4 regions of the Streptomyces sp. YGL11-2 genome follow, and region 1 is predicted to be linked to each of the others. Evidence: riboswitches for the same ligand, from Rfam matches in the RefSeq annotation. Region 1 holds a riboswitch; each other region holds the start of a gene.

Region 1 (4,599 bases):
GTACGCCGGGAAGCCGATCCGAAGGACCGGCGCGCCAGCCGGGTCCTGCTCACCGAGCAGGGCACGGCGGCGCTGGCGGACGTCGCCCGCGGTGAGGCACAGGTGCTCGCCCGGCGCCTCACCGCGCTCCGGCCGGACGAGATCCGCCGGCTCATCGAGGTCGAGCCGCTGCTGCGCCGACTCGCGGAGGCCGGGGACTGAGCAGGCCCGCATCGAGACGCCGACCGACGGCGTCACCGCACCGGCGGTGACAGCCCGGGGAGCGCAGGCCGGATGGGCCGATGACAGCCGCGGACCGACCCCGGCGCGCCTTGGGCCGCGGCAGGAGGTCCCGTCAGTCGTCCGGGTCCTCTCCCCCCGGCTCACTACCGGGGGCCGCATCGATGACCGGTACCGGTTCCAGACCGACCTTCTCGGCGATCCGGGTCAGCAGCACATCCTGTGCGGCGAGGTGGCTTTGCAGGTGCGCCACCTCGTGCAGGGTCGCGCTCGCATCGTGGAAGGTCGCTTCGGAGCGCCGGTCCGAAGCGGCGGCCTGCACGTTCTGGCCGACCATGATGACGGACAACAGGACCAGTTGCAGGAACGTCTGCGCCACCCAGGCCACGATGGCCGACGCCCCGGCCCTGATCGCGTCCGGCAGGCTGATCAGATCGAACAGCGCGAACGCGTAGGCACACCACATACTGCCGACGGCCCGGGTGATCACGATCGCGATCCTGGTGTTGAACCGGGTGAGCGCGTTGTCCTGGGGAAGCTGATCGCTGACCTTCACCGGTCCGTGGGCGTGCCGTGAAGCGATGTGCGGGTGCGGCACGTGCTGGTAGATCGTCATGGCCTGCCATCCTTCGAGGGGCGGTGCCCCGGTCGGTGTTCCGGCCACGACGGGGGCGGCGGCCGAAGCGGGCCGTAGGAGCATGCGGCCGGCCAACGCCGGCCCCGGAAAGCCGAGTCGGCGGACCGTGGCGACCCCGCGAGTGCCCCCTGCTCCGCCCGCACTGCCCTCTCTACCCACAACACCTGTCCCCAGAGCCCGAGTTCCGTCAGGATTGGGCAAGGTTGGAGGTCGGTCCCTGTGTGAGGATGGCATGGCGCATGTGTCAAGGCTGTCGTCAAAGTCGCGTCAAGCAGTTGCGTCTCCACGCAAGTATGCCGGTAGTCTCTGAGCGTTCGAGAAATGTGAGGCACCTCGTTCGGTGAGGCGTCTTCACGGACACAGGCCACTGACCCCACGACGTCGAGAGACGCCCAGGTTCAGGACAGGTCTCCCCGGCCTAAGGGGTGACCCCAAGTGGCTTTCCCGGTACGGGGATTACGCCGTGGAGTGCCAAAGCTCTGACGAGTTGGGGTGAACCGGTCGGATGACTGGTGCGCTCTTTGCCGTGTCCGTTCGGCGCCCGCGTGCGCCCCGGCCGGGAGGAGGCGAGAGACATGGACGGCCATTGCAGTAGTCCGGGCCACAGTCGGCCCCGTATCCGTATGTCTGCTCCGACCTCCGGTACGCGGTAACCACCTCCCCTGCGCCTTCCCGCACCCTGCCCAGACACCCGTACGGCCACCGGCCGTCCCGGGTCGCCGTGCTGCGCGCTCGCAGGGGGCAACGCGGCGTAGCCCGACCTCCCCCGCCGGGAGACCCGGGAGGCTTCCATGGCCGAACAGGACCGACGCGTCCGGAAGCAGCTCGACGCCCCGCACCAGGCGGCCCGACCATGGCCACCCCACCACCACAGCCACACCCCACGACGGAGAGGAGGCGCCGCCATGGCCTTTCCGAACGCCCTGCTGCGTGCCGGCGTCCAACGACTCATCGACCGCACCCCGCCATCCGCCACCGACCCCACCGTCCTGGCGACCGTCCATACCCGCTGCGACCCGGACGCGGAACCCCAGGTCAGAGCCTGGCTCTCCCATGCCCTCCAAGCCCAGGGCGTGGAGGCCGGCGAGACCCGTGTGCTGGCCGCCGAGCCGGACGCCGTACTCCTGGAGGCACACTTCACGACCACCGGACCCGTCACGGCACCACTGGGCCAACTGATCGCCCATGTCTGGCTGCACCCCGCCGTCCACGAACTCCACTGGCACCTGGACACCACCGTCCCCCGCCAGGCCGACACCGTCCCCGTCCCCGCAGCCCTTAGCGCCCGCGCAGGGCTCGCACCGACCGCCACGGAACCCAACCACCCACCGGCCACATCCTGTTGACCCAGCAGCTCGGAGGTGCCCGCATGAAACTCCGGCTTCGCCGGCGCCCCCGGCGCACGACGGCCGTGGTGCGCCCGGTGCCGACGCACTGCGCGCTCCAGGCCGTGTGCGACCGCCGCGTCGAGAAGAAGGTACGGGCTCTGTGCTTTCTCGCGTTCGCGCACACCGGAACGCGGCTGCACAGCCTGCACACCGTCGAACCGGACGGCAGCGTCCATGTGCTCCTGCGGCTGACGCTCACCCCGGACAGCCCCGCCGCCGCTGCCCTGGAACGGCTGGTCGTCCAGCTGACGCGCGAACCCCAGGTGCGTGAGCTGCACTGGCACCTGCACACCGACAAGACCCCACCGACCACACCCTGACCGGGCGATCAGGAGCCGGCGATGGACCGACGAGCCCCGGCAACCCGCCTGCACGTGAGCGGACTTCGCACCGCCCCGCCCACCGGACGGTCTGGAAGTCCGTCCGGTGGTGGGGCCTTCTGACCGTGCCCGTTCCCGTTGCGGACACAATCTGTCCGCGAGGGATGGCACTCTCCCGTTGCAGGCGCATCCGCGTGTGCTGCGCGCAGACGGTGACCAGCGATCCTCGCGGCGCATCTGCCGCGCAGGCCCCTGGCCCCGTCCCATTGGAGAGGCACCCCCATGTCCCAGGACATCCACCTGCTCGACCAGGCCCTGCACCACACCACCCGCCTGCTGGGCAACGTCACCCCGGCTCAGTACGGACAGCCCACCCCGTGCGATGACTTCGACGTACGGGCCCTGGCCAACCACCTGATCGCCGGCAACCCCTACTACGTCGCCCTCGCTCAAGGCGGCGCCCCCGACTTCTCCCTCTTCGCCCAGGACCACATCGGCGACCGGCAGCCCTGCGACGTCTACGCCCAGGGCGCGAAGACGGTCCTGGCCGCCTGGCGTACCGCAGGGGCGTTGGATCGCCGCATGCCTCTGCCCGACGGCGGCTTGGGCCCGCGGGTCGCCGACATACAGCTGCTGGAGGCGGTGCTGCACGGCTGGGACCTGGCCACCGCCACGGGCCAGGACCGTACCGGCGACCCGGACGCAGTCCACGCCGTCCAGGAGCGCTGGTACGGCAACTGGCCCGACGAAGTCCGCGGCCGGAACGGCCTGTTCGCCTCACCCGAGCCCGCCCCCGACGGCGCGCCGGCCCTCGACCGGATCGCCGCGTACTTCGGCCGCAGCGTCTGACCCACACGCATTCCGCCGTCGTTCCCACGGATTTCACCGGAGTCCAGGACCTCCGCCGCCGCCCGATCGTCCGCAGGAGTCGCCCGAACAGTCGCCTCAACGGCCGTTTCCGGCAGCGCCCGACGGGACGACGCTGTAGGGGCGCGGCTGAGGGGCGACCTCAGAGGGGGCGACCGCGCCGTGCGCCGTCGCCCCCGCCCCGGGTTCCGTCCCTCTCCCCCGAAGGGGACGGCCTGGTCTGCCCGTTTGTGGTTGGGTGAACGGGCAGACCTTCTCAAGGCCGCCCCGGCCCTCTTCCCACCCCGTACAGACGAAGAGGGCCGGGGCGGCCGCCACCAGGTGGCCGGACAGAGGAGCCGATCAGGTTGATCCGAACCGTTCGCAGAGAACTCCGGGTACGCAGTGCGGTTGCGGCGTTAGCGGCCGCGGCGTTACTTGCGGGGTGTGCCGGCGCCGGTGGCATCGGTGGTTCGTCCGGGGAGCATGTCCTCAACGTGCTGATGGTGAACAACCCACAGATGCTGGAGGTGCAGAAGCTCACGGCCGAGCATTTCACCGAACAGACCGGCATCAAGGTGAATTTCACCGTGCTGCCGGAGAACGACGTCCGGGAGAAGATCAGCCAGGACCTCTCCAGTCCGGCCGGGATGTACGACGTCGCCACCATCAGCAACTACGAGGTGCCGTTCTACGCCAAGAACCAATGGCTGCTGCCGCTGAACGGGCGCGCGGCGAAGGACACCGCGTTCGATCAGGCCGACATTCTCGCGCCCATGAGGGATTCGCTGACCGCGGACGACGGCAGGCTCTACGCCGAACCGTTCTACGGGGAGTCGTCCTTCCTGATGTACCGCAAGGACGTCTTCGCCGCCAAAGGGCTGACCATGCCGGCGCATCCCACCTGGCAGCAGGTCGCTGATCTGGCGGCCAGGGCCGACGGCGCGCAGCCCGGTATGAAGGGCATCTGCCTGCGGGGGCAGCCGGGTTGGGGCGAGCTGATCGCTCCGCTCACCACCGTCGTCAACACCTTCGGTGGAACGTGGTTCACCAAGGACTGGGAGGCGCAACTCAGCTCCTCCGCCTTCGCATCCGCCACCGGCTTCTACGTCGACCTCGTCCGGAAGCACGGCGAGTCCCGCGCCGCCGAGTCCGGGTACGCCGAGTGCCTCAACGACTTCACCCACGG
Region 2 (4,599 bases), on a different contig from region 1:
TGAGGTTCGGTCAGGAGCGGCACCTGCCTGTTTGATGTTTCCGCAGGTCAGGTCGTTGGGCTCGGCGGGTCTCGCGTGGTCCTGGGTGGGCTTGGGGTGCGGGTCGGCTGCCAAACGGCTCCCAGCGGCACCCGACCCGACATTGTCCGCCGCTTGAGGGCTCCGGTGGCGGCGGACGCTGCGCGGGTGTGGCGCGAGACGAAGGGATATCGCCGTGGCCGAGCTCTATGGAGCGGACAACGCCGCCTGGCTGAAGCCTGAACCCGGCCGGAGCGACGGTGTGCGTTTCGTCGTGCGTCGGGCGCTGCTGTTTTCGGCGGGAGTCGGGGCCTGGTTCGGCAGCGAAGCCACGCAGACGGCACCGATGCCCGCTGCTGTCACATCCTGGCCCCTCGGTCGGGCTCTGGGCATACTCGGCGTCGCCGGTGTGCTGGGGCGGGACACCGAGTTGGCGCTGAAGGGTGTCGTTAGACCTCTTGCCCTTGCGGCCCGCTTCGGCCGCTGATCTCATGGCCGCCGAACATCGACCGGGGCAGTGCCCCTTTATAGGAAGCCAGGACATGACGATCTACGAGCACCTGCCTCACCCGCACATTGCCTCGCGGCATGCTCAGGGGCCGGTGAAAGTCACTGATCAGCTCTCGAAGGGCAATGCGGTGACCCGGTTCAACACCAGGGTTGCGATTGTGATCACGCGGGCGGTCGGCAGCATGTGGTGTGCCTACGCGTTTGCGCTGTTCGACCTGATCAGTCTCCCGGATGCGATCAAGGGCGGGGCGTCGGCCATCGTGTCCTGGGTGGCGCAGACGTTCCTGCAGCTGGTGCTGTTGTCCGTCATCATGGTCGGCCAGAACGTGCAGGCCGCCGCGTCGGACAGGCGTTCCGCGGCGACCTTCCACGACGCGAGCGCTGCCCTGCACGAGGTGGCACAGGTGCAGGCGCATCTCGCCGCACAGGACGCTCTGCTGACCCGGATCGCCGAGAAGATCGGTCTGGAACCGATACCGGTCGAGGAGACGTCCTCGGGTAGCGAGACGGCGGAACCCACCTCGGCCGGCTGATCACGCGCCGCTCCGGCCCCCCGCTGTTTCCCTGGCTGTTCGCCAAAACCCCAACGACCGTGGCAGTGTCTCTTCGGCATGTGCCACGGCGAGGCGGGCTGTCAAGGCTTCGTCAGTTGGTTGCGTTGATGTGCAAGTGTCAGGCACACTTGTGGAGGTTTGAAGAAGGCACCTCGTTCGGTGAGGCGTCTGTACGGACATAGGCCACTGACCCCACGACGTCGAGAGACGCCCAGGGTCAGGACAGGTCTCCCCGACTTAAGGGGTGATCCCAAGTGGCTTCCCCGGTACGGGGATTACGCCGTGCAGTGCCAAAGCTCTGACGAGTTGGGGTGAGCCTGTCCCCGGGGCGGGTCCGCTCCTTGCCGAGTCGTATGGCGCCATCGCGCGCCCCGGCCGGGAGGAGGCGAGAGTCATGGATTGCAGTTGCAGTAGTCCGGGCCACAGTAGGCCCCTGATCCGTATGTCTTTCTCGACCTCCGGTACGCGGTAACCACCTCTCCCGACGCGTTCGCGACCCCTCTTTGCCAGACACCCGTGCGGCTTCCGCCGACCCGGGCGGCCGGGCTGCGCGCTCGCAGGGCGGGCGGCTTCCGTGCGCCGTCAACACCTCTCCCAGACAAGGCATATGGCGGGTTTCGCCATGCCCTTCGCCGCCAGTACCCCGATCCGAGGGAAGCAGCCATGAACCTCCGCCACCGATCGGTCCGCCGCACCCTACTGGGCCGGCCTGCCAGCGTGCGCTGGCTCCACGCCGTTCCGCATCCACTGTCGTCCCCGCATGAGGCAGCGGATCTGCCCCGGGCGCCGGTCCACCGCGTCCGCGGCCTTGTCGTCGACTGCGACTCCCGCCGGGTATCCGTTGCCGGACGCCAACTGAATCTCACATGCATGGAGTTCGAGCTGCTCGCCCATCTGGTCGCCAACCAGCGCCGGGTCCACACCCGCGAGCAGCTGATGGCACTGGTGTGGCAGCAGACCCCCATGGGGGACATGCGCACGGTCGACGTACACATCGCCCGCCTGCGCCAAAAGCTCGGCCCCGGACACCGTGCACTGATCCGCACCGTACGGCAGATCGGCTACGCCTTCGAGCCATCGGCCACGACCAAGCCCCGCCCCTGATGAAGGGACGATCGACGACCGGCTCGTTGGTCTTCCTGACGCCGAGCTTCCAAGGGATACCGTCATGAAATTCCTGCCCCGTTCCCGCCGCAAGCAGACCAGGCACCCCGACACCGAGACGACGGCGTCCCGGTCCCGCGAACTGGTCACCTTCCACGTCCACTGCGACCGGGGAGCGGAGACCAAGGTGCGTGCGCTGTGCGTGCTGGCCCTCAGCCGACCCGGCGCCCGCATTGAGGCCATGCACACCGGTCCGTACGACGCGTTCACCACCAACGTGCAAATGATGGTCACCCTGGACGGCCCGGAGACCGGCCTGCTGGACCGGCTGGTCGACATGCTCGCCGGCGTGCCGTCCGTCCGCGACCTGCACTGGCACCGGCACGACGAACCCCGCGCCCTCGCCTACGCCGCGGAAGGGGGACTGCCCGGTGCATGCGCTCACTGAGCCCGACGTCGTCCTCTTCCCGCCGTGCACGACAACCGTGCCGTTCAAGGACGCTGAAATCGCCGCCGTCACAGGGATGTTGAAGGCAGTGGCCGGCCCCATCCGGCTGCGGCTGCTGCAGGCTCTGGCTGACGACCGGGAGCTCTCGGTCGGGGAGCTGACGCAGCACGTCGGCGCCCCTTACGCGGCCGTCACCCAGCACCTCGCGCGCCTGCGGGCCGCGGGCCTGGTCACGGTACGCCGCAGCGGCCACCGCCTGCTCTACCGCACCGCCAACCCCCACCTCCCGGCCCTGCTCACCGCCGCCCGGCACCTGGCGGCCCACCCGGCGCCGACACGGCCGGACAGCCTGAGTGAGCACAAGGCGGAACAACAGCACACGTAAACACAGCAGCGAGGCGGTCGGCGACGCGGGCAGGGGCGCCCGCGTCGCCCACCGCCTCGCTGGATCGTCCCCGGTTCCGATACAGGATGTGTAGCCGGGCGCACCGGGGTGTGGTCAGTGGGCTTGGTGATAGGGCTCCTTGAAGTTGGTTCAGGCAAGATTTTCGTGACGAGTGACGGAGTGTCATTTTTCTGGCATCGTCATGTATGTGTGACGAGCTTCTGGGCATCGTGTTCCCGCACCTGAAGTCGGTGCGGGTGGAGCGGGTGTTCGTGGAGGGTGGCACGGTGCATGTCACCGCGTGTACTCCGGAAGGCCGAGCGGTGGACTGCCCGGGCTGCGGGACTTCCGCACGCCGTGTGCACAGCCGATACCAACGGCATCTCGCCGATACCGCCATCGCCGGGCGGCCGGTGGTCATCGACCTGACGGTGCGCCGCCTGTTCTGCGACCAACGCGCCTGCTCGCGCCGCACGTTCGTCGAGCAGGTCGACGGTCTGACCATCCGCTACCAGCGCCGTACCCCGTCGCTGCACCGCCTGTTGCTGGCGCTCGCGTTGGCCCTGGCTGGCCGGGCCGGGGCCCGGATCGCGGCAGTCCTCGCGGTGGCGGTCAGCCGGGTCACGTTGATCAGCCTGCTGATGGCTCTGCCCGATCCGCCGGCCACCAGAGCCCCGTCCAGTCCGAGGGTGCTGGGCGTGGACGACTTCGCGTTCCGCAAGGGCCGTACCTACGGCACCATCCTCGTCGATGTCGATACATCCGCAGTGATCGACCTTCTGCCCGATCGCTCGTCCGAGACCCTCACGGCGTGGCTGGCCGACCACCCCGGCGCCGAGATCATTTGCCGTGACCGCGACAGCAGTTACAGCCGAGCCGCCACCGCCGCCTGCCCGGACGCCACGCAAGTTGCGGACCGCTTTCACCTGCTCCAGGGCCTGTCCCGAGCCGTCGAGAAGGTCTGCCAGCAGCACCGCAGCTGCCTGAAGAAGCATGCCGAGCGCGGCCAGGACCGGCCCGTCCAGATGCCGTTGCTCGATGCCCTGCCGCCGACCCTGATCGTCCAGCGGGTCCTGAACCGGCACGTGGAGATCAACCGCATGGTCGCGACCGGCTACCCGGTCAGTGAGATCGCCCGGCACCTCAGCCTGGACCGCAAGACCGTGCGCCACTACCGCGACACCGACCTCGACACGCTGCTCGCCTCGGCCCGCGACCGCCGCAGCGTTCCGCTCGACCGTTTCAAGCCCTTCCTCCAGGCCGAGTTCGCCCGCGGAAACACCAGCGGCACGGCCCTGTTCGAGCAGCTGCGTGAGCAGGGCCACCAGGGCGGGTACTCCACCGTCACCCGCTACCTCCGCACCGTCCGCGCCGGCACCGCACCCCCGGCCCCCGCCGAGTTACCCAGGCCGCGCCGGATCACCGGCTGGATCATGCAGACCCGCGAGAGCCTGTCACCTCGCGATGCCGCCGGACTGGACGAGGTACGGCTCGCCTGCCCGGACATCGCGGCAGCCTGCGACTTTGCCCGTACGTTCACCGACCTGCTGCGTCACCGCCGCGGCTTCCTCCTGCACGAC
Region 3 (4,599 bases), on a different contig from region 1:
GAGCACGGCCAGGGAGGTGAAGCCGTCGGTGCGGGCGTGCAGGCCGTCGGCGACCAGCGCGGCGGAGCCGATCTTGCGGCCCGTGCGGATGCGGTAGCCGGCCACCCACTCGTTGCCGATGAAGCCGGCCAGGGCGGCGAGGGCCACCGCCCATAGATGGGTGACGTCCTGCGGGTGGAGCAGCCGGTTTATGGCCTCGTAGGCGGCGAGTGCGGAGGATGCGGCGATGGTCAGGACGATGGCGATGCCGGCCAGGTCCTCGGCTCGGCCGTAGCCGTAGGTGTAGCGGCGGTTCGCCGCCCGGCGGCCCACGACGAACGCGATGCCGAGCGGGACGGCGGTCAGTGCGTCGGCGGCGTTGTGGATGGTGTCGCCCAGCAGTGCCACCGACCCGGATATCGCCACGATCATCGCTTGGATGACCGTGGTCAGCCCGAGGATGCCCAAGGAGAGCCACAGGGTGCGCATGCCCTCGCGGGAGGTCTCCATGGCCGAGTCGACCTTGTCCATCGCCTCGTGGCTGTGCGGCGTGACTACGTGCGCAAGCTGGTGTCGGAGACTGGCCCACCGGCCGTCTCCGTGCGCGTGGTCGTGGTCGTGGTCGTGCCGGTGGTCACCGTGATCGTGGCGGACGGCGGCGGGGTGCGGGTGGTCGTGCACACCGTGGCCGTGGTGGTGACCAGGCGACTCGTGGGTGTGGGGGTGCTCGCTCACGCTTACGCCTTTCGCCGGTGGCGGACTGGACGGCGGGACTGCTGTCACACCATTATGTGCACATGAACGCACGCATGCATCTATCAGGTGCGCACGCCTCGCAACAGCCAGACGACGGCGAGCGCCTGGCGGTGGCCGTGGACGTGCTCGGCCTGCTCGCCGACCGCACCCGCCTGGCCCTGCTGCGACGGCTCGGCGAAGGTGAAGCCGACGTCACGACGCTGACCGCGGCGACCGCGGCGGCGCGGACCTCGGTCAGCCAGCACCTGGCACGGCTGCGACTGGCCGGGCTGGTAGCCACCCGCAAGGAGGGGCGCCGCGTGGTGTACGCCCTGCGACACGGGCACCTGCGCCGCTTGGTCGACGAGGCGCTGAACGTCGCGGACCACCAGATCGGCCACCTGCCGCCCCACGACTGAGCTCCTGTCGCAACGGCGCCCGCAGCCATGATTCACGGGCCCACGACACCCCGACGCCGCCAGGACTCGTGAACGTTTCCACGTCCGTGGATCGCTGCCTGCTGTCCGAACGGCGTCATGAACGAAGTCAGCCGTCGCAAGGTCGCCGACGCGTCAACGACTACTGAAGGGGCAGCGCCGAGCGAGAGGGGCTTCACTTATGGCCGCCTCCGTTCAGTGATGCGGTTCCTTGGAACCGGTCCCTGCGCAGGGGTTCTTCGGCGCCGGCTTTGACTTGCGCGGAGGACGCAGCCCGGCGTTATGCCCCTTGCCTGTTCACGCAAGGGGGACGTGCGTTCGATAGGCTTTTTGCTGTGGGGAATTCCCTTCGCGCGTGACCGCCGACACGTCCGGTTCCCGAACCGAGCGGTCACAGGCACGGACAGGAGGCGTGCGGTATGAACCGTCGGCTGCACGGCCCCGTCGCTGAAGCGGTGACCGTTACCTTCGCTGTTCTGGTCCTGCTGGAGACCTTGGCGCTGACCCTCGGCCCCTCCGGCGTCCGGCCGGTGCTCCTGGGCGTCCTGGCCGGCACCGCCATCACCGTCCTGCTCTTGATACGGCTCCGCCGTGCGGATGCCCGGTCCCGGCCGCCGCAGCCGCCCAGCGCGGAGGGCTGGCTCAGCAGCCGCGCACTGGAAAACTTCCCCATGGACGCCGTCCGTCCACTTCTGAACCGGCCGAACGCACCGGACCTCCGCCGCCTCTACGCCGCCTGGACTCTTGCCCTCCTCGGCTACGAGGCCCGTGTCATCGCCCGCCACCTTCACCTGCCCACCGCCATCGTCCGGCTCCTGACCGACGCGACACCCCGGCGAGACCGCACCCATCCGACCTTGGCACCACACGGCGGTATTCCCGCGGATGACCCTCGCCTGCCACCCGTACGCCGCGCCGTACGCCAGGCCGCTCACCGACTCGCCGAAGACGCTCCCGCCCTCACCTCCGCCGGCGCCGAGACGCTGCGCGCCGGGCTCGCGGCCCGCGCGGACGCGCTGCGCCAGGCCGTGCTCGCCGCGCACCGCGCCGGCATGCGGCACCAGGACATCGCCCACGACGCCCATCTGGACTTGGCCACCATCGACACATGGACAGTCTGGACAACCGTCGACCCGAGCACTGCGGCGGTGCACCACAGGAAGCGGCACGGAGCGGGTGGCAGACGTCCCGGGTGAAGCCGGAGGGTGCTCGGCATGAGCGCCGGAACAGCCCCGCGGAAGGTGTCGTACCGGGGAACGGCAAGTCAAGAACGAGTCAAGCAGTTGCGGCGATGCGCAAGTATGAGCCAGACTCGTGGAGGTTTGAAGAAGGCACCTCGTTCGGTGAGGCGTCTGCACGGACATAGGCCACTGACCCGACGACGTCGAGAGACGCCCAGGTTCAGGACAGATCTCCCCGACTTAAGGGGTGATCCCAAGTGGCTTCCCCCGCAAGGGGATTACGCCGTGCAGTGCCAAAGCTCTGACGAGTTGGGGTGAACCAGTCATACGGACTGGTCCGCTCCTTGCCGTGTCCGCTCGGCGCCCGCGTGCGCCACGGCCGCAAGGAGGCGAGAGACATGGATAGCAGTTGCAGTAGTCCGGGCCACAGTAGGCCCCGCATCCGTATGTCTTCTCCGACCTCCGGTACGCGGTAACCACCTCCTCTGCGCGCTCCCCCACCCTGCCTAGGCACCCGTACGGCCACCGGCCGTCCCGGGACGCTGCGCTGCGCGCTCGCAGGGGAGATCGCTGCTGCGTACCCCAACCTCCCCCGCCGGGGGACCCGGGAGGCTTCCATGACCAACCTCACCACCACCCCATCGATTCCCGCGCAGCGCACCGCTGTGCTGGACGACGCGCACGTGGGCGACATCCGTGGTGCGCTGGGCACCATCAAGCAGGACGACACCGGCGAGCGCCGGGGCCTGTCCGCGAAGTTCAAGACGCTGCTGGCGATAGTCGGGCCCGGCCTGATCGTGATGGTCGGCGACAACGACGCCGGCGCCTTCGCCACCTACGGCCAGGCCGGGCAGAACTACAGCACCCAGCTGCTGTGGACCCTGCTGCTGCTGATCCCCGTCCTGTACGTCAACCAGGAGATGGTGCTGCGCCTCGGCGCCGTCACCGGCGTCGGCCACGCCCGCCTCATCCTGGAGCGGTTCGGGAAGTTCTGGGGCGCGTTCTCCGTCATCGACCTGTTCCTGCTCAACGCACTGACCCTGGTCACCGAGTTCATCGGCATCACGATGGCCGCCGACTATCTGGGCCTGCCGAAGGCCGCCTCGGTGATCCTGGCCGCCGCCATCATCATCGCCTCCGCGTTCACCGGCTCCTTCCGCCGCTTCGAGCGGATCGCCGTCGCCCTGTGCGCCGCCTCGCTGCTCCTGGTCCCGCTCTACTTCATGCTCCACCCCAAGACCTCGCAGATGGCACACGACTTCGTGGTCCCGGTCATCCCCGGCGGATCCGGTGAGCTGGCCACGGTCATGCTGCTGATCATCGGCATCGTGGGCACCACCGTCGCCCCGTGGCAGCTGTTCTTCCAGCAGTCCTACGTCATCGACAAGCGCATCACCCCGCGCTTCATGAAGTACGAGAAGGCCGACCTGTGGATCGGTATCGCCATCGTGGTGATCGGCGGGGCCGCGATGATGGGCCTGGTCGCCGCCGCGTTCGCCGGCACCAAGGGCTTCGGGAACTTCACCGACACGGCGGGCCTGATCACCGGCATCGAGGCCAAGGCCGGCAAGGTCGCCGGCGTCCTCTTCGCCATCGCCCTGCTGGACGCCTCGATCATCGGCGCGTTCGCGGTGTCGCTGTCCACCGCGTACGCGATCGGTGACGTGTTCGGGATGAAGCACTCCCTGCACCGCGGGATCAAGGGCGCCAAGGGCTTCTACGCCGTCTACGCCGGCCTGGTCGCCGCCGCGGCAACCATCGTGCTGATCCCCGGCTCCCCGCTCGGCCTGCTCACCCAGGGCGTCCAGACCCTCGCCGGGGTCCTGCTGCCCTCCGCCTCCGTCTTCCTGCTGCTGCTCTGCAACGACAAGCAGGTCCTCGGCCCCTGGGTCAACGGCCCCAAGACCAACGCCTTCACCGCCGCGGTCGTCGGCGTCCTGGTCTCGCTGTCCATCATCCTGACCGCCTCGGTGCTCTTCCCTGACATCAGCTCCAACATGATCCTCGACATCATGGCCGGCTGCGGTGTCGCCGGAGTACTGGCCGCCGGCTACGCCTTCACCCGCCGACGCACCGCCACCAAGGAAGACCCCATCGACCGCACCGGCCGCGACAACTGGCGGATGCTGCCGCTGGAGACGCTGACCCGGCCGGTCATGTCCACCGGCCGCAAGATCGGCATGGGCGCCCTGCGCACCTACCTGCTCATCGCGATGGTCCTGGTCGTCATCAAGATCGTCCAGGTCGCCCTCGGCAACTGACCACTC
Region 4 (4,599 bases), on a different contig from region 1:
CCCCGCCGCTCGCCGGTGTCGTCCAATTTGATGGTGCCGAGCGCGCCACGAATGTCGCCGACATGGGCGTCGTCGAGCACCGCGGTGCGCTGCGATCGAGTCGACGGTGTGGCGGTGGTGGTGAGGTTGGTCATGAGAGCCTCCCAGGTCCCCCGGCGGGGGAGGTTGGGGTACGCAGCAGCAATCCCCCCTGCGAGCGCGCAGCACGGCGACCCGGGACGGCCGGTGGCCGTACGGGTGCCAAGGCAGGTGGGGGAAGGCGCAGGGAAGGTGGTTACCGCGTACCGGAGGTCGGAGAAGACATACGGATACGGGGCCAACTGTGGCCCGGACTACTGCAATTGCCGTCCATGTCTCTCGCCTCCTTCTGGCCGGGGCGCACGCGGGCGCCTAACGGACACAGCAAAGAGCGCACCAGTCCGTATGACTGGCTCACCCCAACTCGTCAGAGCTTTGGCACTCCACGGCGTAATCCCCTTGCCGGGGAAGCCACTTGGGGTCACCCCTTAGGCCGGGGAGACCTGTCCTGAACCTGGGCGTCTCTCGACGTCGTGGGGTCAGTGGCCTGTGTCCGTGAAGACGCCTCACCGAACGAGGTGCTTCCATTCGTTCAAACGGCGAAAACTCTACCCTCACACTCGCGGGGTTACGCAAGCGCTTGGCTCATTCTTGACCAAGCCTCGGCGAGTGCGGCAGCCCAGGGACACGCGACGCCAGCACCAGGGCGATGTTTTGCCCCTTTTGCCACATGATTCCGCAGGGGCACGCGAACGGCTTCATGCGCCGGGAAAGCCATCAACGAGCCTGCGGTGAAAGCCCCGCAGGCACCGGGCACTGGGCACTGGGCACTGGCGTCTTGCGCCGTCGCCCCGCATGCGGCACCAATGCGCCCAACCCCCAGAAAGGGCGAATCGGGTCGCTGATCGAGGGCAGTCAAGCTCGCGTCAATGCGTTGCGTTCATGTGCACGTAAGAGGCTATGCTGCGTAAGCGTTCGAGAAACGGAAGTATCAGGCACCTCGTTCGGTGAGGCGTCTTCACGGACACCGGCCGCTGACCCCGCAACGTCGAGAGACGCTCAGGTTCAGACAGGTCTCCCCGGCCTGAGGGGTGACCCCAAGTGGCTTCCCTGGCAAGGGGATTACGCCGTGGAGTGCCAAAGCCCTGACGAGTTGGGGTGAGCCGGTCGCATGGGCTGGTCCGTTCCTCGACATGTCCGTTCGGCGCCCGCGTGCGCCCCGGCCGGGAGGAGGCGAGCGACATGGACGGCCATTGCAGTAGTCCGGGCCGCAGTCGGCCCCGCGCCCTTACGTCCTCGCTGACTTCCGGTACACGGTAACCACCTTCCCTGCGCGGATTTCGCGCGTCCCCTGACACCCGTGCGGCCCTTCGCCGCCCCGGGCCATTGGGTTGCGCGCTCGCGGGGCGGATCGCTGCCGCATGCCCCCACTCCCCCGCCGGGGGCTCGGGAGGCCCGTCATGACCGACCTGACCACCACCACATCACCAGCTGCCGCACCGCGCACGGCAGTACGCGATGACGCCCATATCGCGACATCTACGGCGCGCTCGTTCCCGGGCCTCGTACATCCGCAATCACTCGACTCTGCCGCGTCGTTCTGCCGCCGCGCTGCTTCTTCACGGAGGTGACCTTCGTATGCCCGTCCTCCCCGTCATCCGCACCATCCGCTACGCAACGCCGTGCGTCGTTCCGGCGGTACGCGCCTGCTCCCGCTTCTTCAGCGAGGCCGTTCAGGTCCTGGGCGCCCCGGCTCTCGCGCGCCCGGCAGTCGGCCACACCACGCTCAAGCGGCTCCGCGCCCGCCGGCACGCGGCCTCCGACTCCCAGGGCCGGAACCGTCCTGAGGCCACCCGTCATCCGGAGCCCTGACCGAGCCGGTCACCACGCTGCCGACACCACGAGACCACGACACCACTACCGAGGTGCCGCCGTGCCCTTCCCGTCCGCCCTTCTGCCGGCACGCGCCGAGCGGATCACCGACCGCACCCCGCGCGCTGCCGCCGATCCCGTCGTCCTCGCGACCGTGCACACGGTCTGCGACCAGGACGCCGAACCGCGTGTCCGAGACCGGCTCGCTCAGGCACTCAGCGCCCACGGCATCGAACCCCACACCCTGCGCACCCGCCCGGCGAGTCCCGAAACCGTGCTCGTGGAAGCCGACTTCACGACCGAGGGGTCCACCATCGCGCGACTGGCTCGGCTGATCACCCTGGTCTGGCTCGATCCCGCGGTCCACGACCTCCACTGGTGCCTGGACTCAGCGCCCCGCAGACGACCGGCGCCACGACCGCTCCGGGCGGGCGGCCTGGTGGTGGGCCCCGAGGGACGCACACCGCCCGGGATGTGAGGGGACGGCCAAGAACGCCATCGCACTCGACATCGCGCCGTTCGGCGTCAGACGAGGGTCAGTTGACGCAGGGGACGCCCCCGGCCGTCACCGCGTTCTTCTCGTAGTCGTCGTCCGACGGATCCGGCGACGAGCTCGACGCCGAGCTCTGGTCGGGGCTCGTGGCGGACGAGGCGGATTTCGGACCGGTGAAGTCCTGGCCGAGTGTGACCCGGACGTGCCCGGCCTGGATCTGTGCGTCGGGCGCCGGCGCTGCGGTCACACCGAGCTTCGCCGCGATCTGCTGGGCCGCGGCCTGGGCACCCTGCCCGTACGTGACCGTGACGTGCGGCTGCGGCGCGGTGTTGGATGCCTGGCCCTCCGTGTAGCCCAGCGCCTTGAGGGCCTTGAGTTCCTCGGAAGCGGCACCCGTCCTGCCGGAGCCGTTGAAGACGTCGACGGTGGCGGGTGCCGCCTTCGCGGAGGACGGGGAGTCCGACGCACCGCCCTTCGCGCCGGGCGAGGCCGCCGGGCCCTCGTGGAACGCGTCCTGCACCAGTCGGCGCATCTGCTCCACGTCCACGATCTGCACCTGTTCGTTGTTCTGCATCGCGGAATGCCCGGCCGGAAGGGTGTGGAAGACGACGTTCCCACCGGTGAGGTTGGTGGCCTGCTGGGCGAAGTCGATCGGATTGAGCTTGCTGTCGATGACCAGGTCCTTCTTCATCACGCCGTAGAGACCCTGCATCTTGCCCAGGTCCGTGAAGACGCCCTGGGTCTTGAGCTTGTGGGTGATCGACGAGATGAACGCCTGCTGGCGGTGGGTACGGTCGATGTCGTTGTTGGGCAACCCGTGCCGCTGGCGGACGAAGGCCAGGGCCTGCTTGGCGTTGAGCTGCTGCGGCCCGGCGGGGAAGTCGGCGCCTGAGTACCGGTCCTTCACCGGGTGCTTGAGGCAGACATCGATCGGCTTGAGCTGGTCGGCGATGTCGTAGAAGCCGATCAGGTTGACCTCGGCGAAGTGGTCGATCGGGACGCCGAGGAGGTTCTGTACGGTGGCCAGCGTCGCCGCCCGGCCCGCCTCCCGGCTGTCCGCCTCCAGCTGGGCGCCCTTCTCCCCCTGTGCGGACAGCTTCTCCCGGCGCCCCTCGTAGGCGTTGCCGTACGCCTCCTTGATCTTGTGGTGCCCCTGGAGCGAGCCGTCGCCGTTGTGGGTCTCGACGAAGGAGTCGCGCGGAATGGAGAACGCCTGCACCTTGCCGCCGTCGGCGGGTATGTGCAGCAGGATCAGGGTGTTGGTGTTGTAGAACCCCTCGTCGCTGTTTCCGGCGTGGAGTTGGTCCTTCACGACCCAGTTCGGCAGCGGGTTGCCGTTCATGTCCTTGCGCGAATCGAGGCCGATCAGCAGCAGGTTGACGGAGCCGTCGAGGTGTTTCGGCCCGCGTCCGAGCAGCGGGTCGAGTGCGTGCGAGATGTTGAGCCCGCCGGAGATCCAGTGGTACGCGGCCCAGGAGACGCCGCTGGTCGCCAGTATGGCGAAGGAGGCGACGCCGGCCAGAGTGCGTCCGACGGCCACCCGGCGGGGCGTGCGCCTGCCGCCCTTGCCGCTTGCGCCGCCCCGGCCCTGGTTGGCCGCCATGCCCGCTGCGCGCCCGCCGGCGCCCGGTTTGTTGTCACGCACCGCTTACTTCCTCACGCTTCGCCTGAGCCGGAACCATCGCACCGCGAGCACCGCGATCACCGCGGCCTCGGCGGCCGCCATCGCCGGAAAGGCGTCGATCGCCCAGTGCAGCACTCCGGTGGTGAGTCCCTTGCCGCCGCTGCCGCTCGTCCTGCCCGCCCACTCCTCGGCAGCCGCGGTGATCAACATCGCTACGACCGGCGGCGCGTACGCAACCCACCAAGCGCCCGCCCGCGAGCACCGCCAGGCCGCCAGGGCCCCGCCGACCAACGCGGTGAGCACGAAGACCGTCCCGAGTGAGCCGCCGATCAGCTCGTCCACGACCGCGCCGAGCACCGGCAGCGCCAGCCCGATCAGGGCGGCCTTCCGGGCGTGTTGGGGCGAGTGCCGCCGCGACTGCTCTGGTGTCCTGCCGCTTCCGCGGCTCCGCGCACCTGCCGCCGCCCGGCCCCGCTGAGCCGGCACTCGGCGCGCATCGCGTGCGGAGGGTGGGGATATGGCCGGGTTCTGGCCTGACATGGACGCTCCGGAGTGCATAGTTGCGCAATGTAGCAAGTATGGTGACTAGTCT

The links. A riboswitch is a leader RNA that binds a small molecule or an ion and turns the genes downstream of it on or off. The one in region 1 is predicted to bind magnesium.
Region 2: linked by a shared signal. The riboswitch ahead of ACO1BR_RS15715 (winged helix-turn-helix domain-containing protein) and the one ahead of ACO1BR_RS34995 (hypothetical protein) in region 1 are both predicted to bind magnesium.
Region 3: linked by a shared signal. The riboswitch ahead of ACO1BR_RS15760 (NRAMP family divalent metal transporter) and the one ahead of ACO1BR_RS34995 (hypothetical protein) in region 1 are both predicted to bind magnesium.
Region 4: linked by a shared signal. The riboswitch ahead of ACO1BR_RS17725 (hypothetical protein) and the one ahead of ACO1BR_RS34995 (hypothetical protein) in region 1 are both predicted to bind magnesium.

The regions. Positions count from the first base shown of each region.
Region 1 covers NZ_JBNHIN010000048.1:46,167-50,765, reverse strand. The annotation lists gene ACO1BR_RS35005 (MarR family winged helix-turn-helix transcriptional regulator) at 1-201, shown strand, start outside; gene ACO1BR_RS35000 (hypothetical protein) at 335-835, opposite strand; M-box (ykoK) riboswitch at 1,182-1,355, shown strand; gene ACO1BR_RS34995 (hypothetical protein) at 1,762-2,202, shown strand; gene ACO1BR_RS34990 (hypothetical protein) at 2,226-2,564, shown strand; gene ACO1BR_RS34985 (TIGR03086 family metal-binding protein) at 2,847-3,413, shown strand; gene ACO1BR_RS34980 (ABC transporter substrate-binding protein) at 3,779-4,599, shown strand, end outside.
Region 2 covers NZ_JBNHIN010000011.1:212,645-217,243, forward strand. The annotation lists gene ACO1BR_RS15705 (hypothetical protein) at 215-505, shown strand; gene ACO1BR_RS15710 (hypothetical protein) at 561-1,061, shown strand; M-box (ykoK) riboswitch at 1,227-1,400, shown strand; gene ACO1BR_RS15715 (winged helix-turn-helix domain-containing protein) at 1,746-2,186, shown strand; gene ACO1BR_RS15720 (hypothetical protein) at 2,251-2,634, shown strand; gene ACO1BR_RS15725 (ArsR/SmtB family transcription factor) at 2,618-3,019, shown strand; gene ACO1BR_RS15730 (ISL3 family transposase) at 3,226-4,599, shown strand, end outside.
Region 3 covers NZ_JBNHIN010000011.1:221,748-226,346, reverse strand. The annotation lists gene ACO1BR_RS15775 (cation diffusion facilitator family transporter) at 1-714, opposite strand, end outside; gene ACO1BR_RS15770 (metalloregulator ArsR/SmtB family transcription factor) at 777-1,133, shown strand; gene ACO1BR_RS15765 (hypothetical protein) at 1,571-2,347, shown strand; M-box (ykoK) riboswitch at 2,480-2,653, shown strand; gene ACO1BR_RS15760 (NRAMP family divalent metal transporter) at 2,950-4,593, shown strand.
Region 4 covers NZ_JBNHIN010000014.1:6-4,604, forward strand. The annotation lists M-box (ykoK) riboswitch at 430-603, opposite strand; M-box (ykoK) riboswitch at 1,011-1,183, shown strand; gene ACO1BR_RS17725 (hypothetical protein) at 1,657-1,890, shown strand; gene ACO1BR_RS17730 (hypothetical protein) at 1,952-2,368, shown strand; gene ACO1BR_RS17735 (LCP family protein) at 2,427-4,028, opposite strand; gene ACO1BR_RS17740 (DUF6542 domain-containing protein) at 4,032-4,547, opposite strand.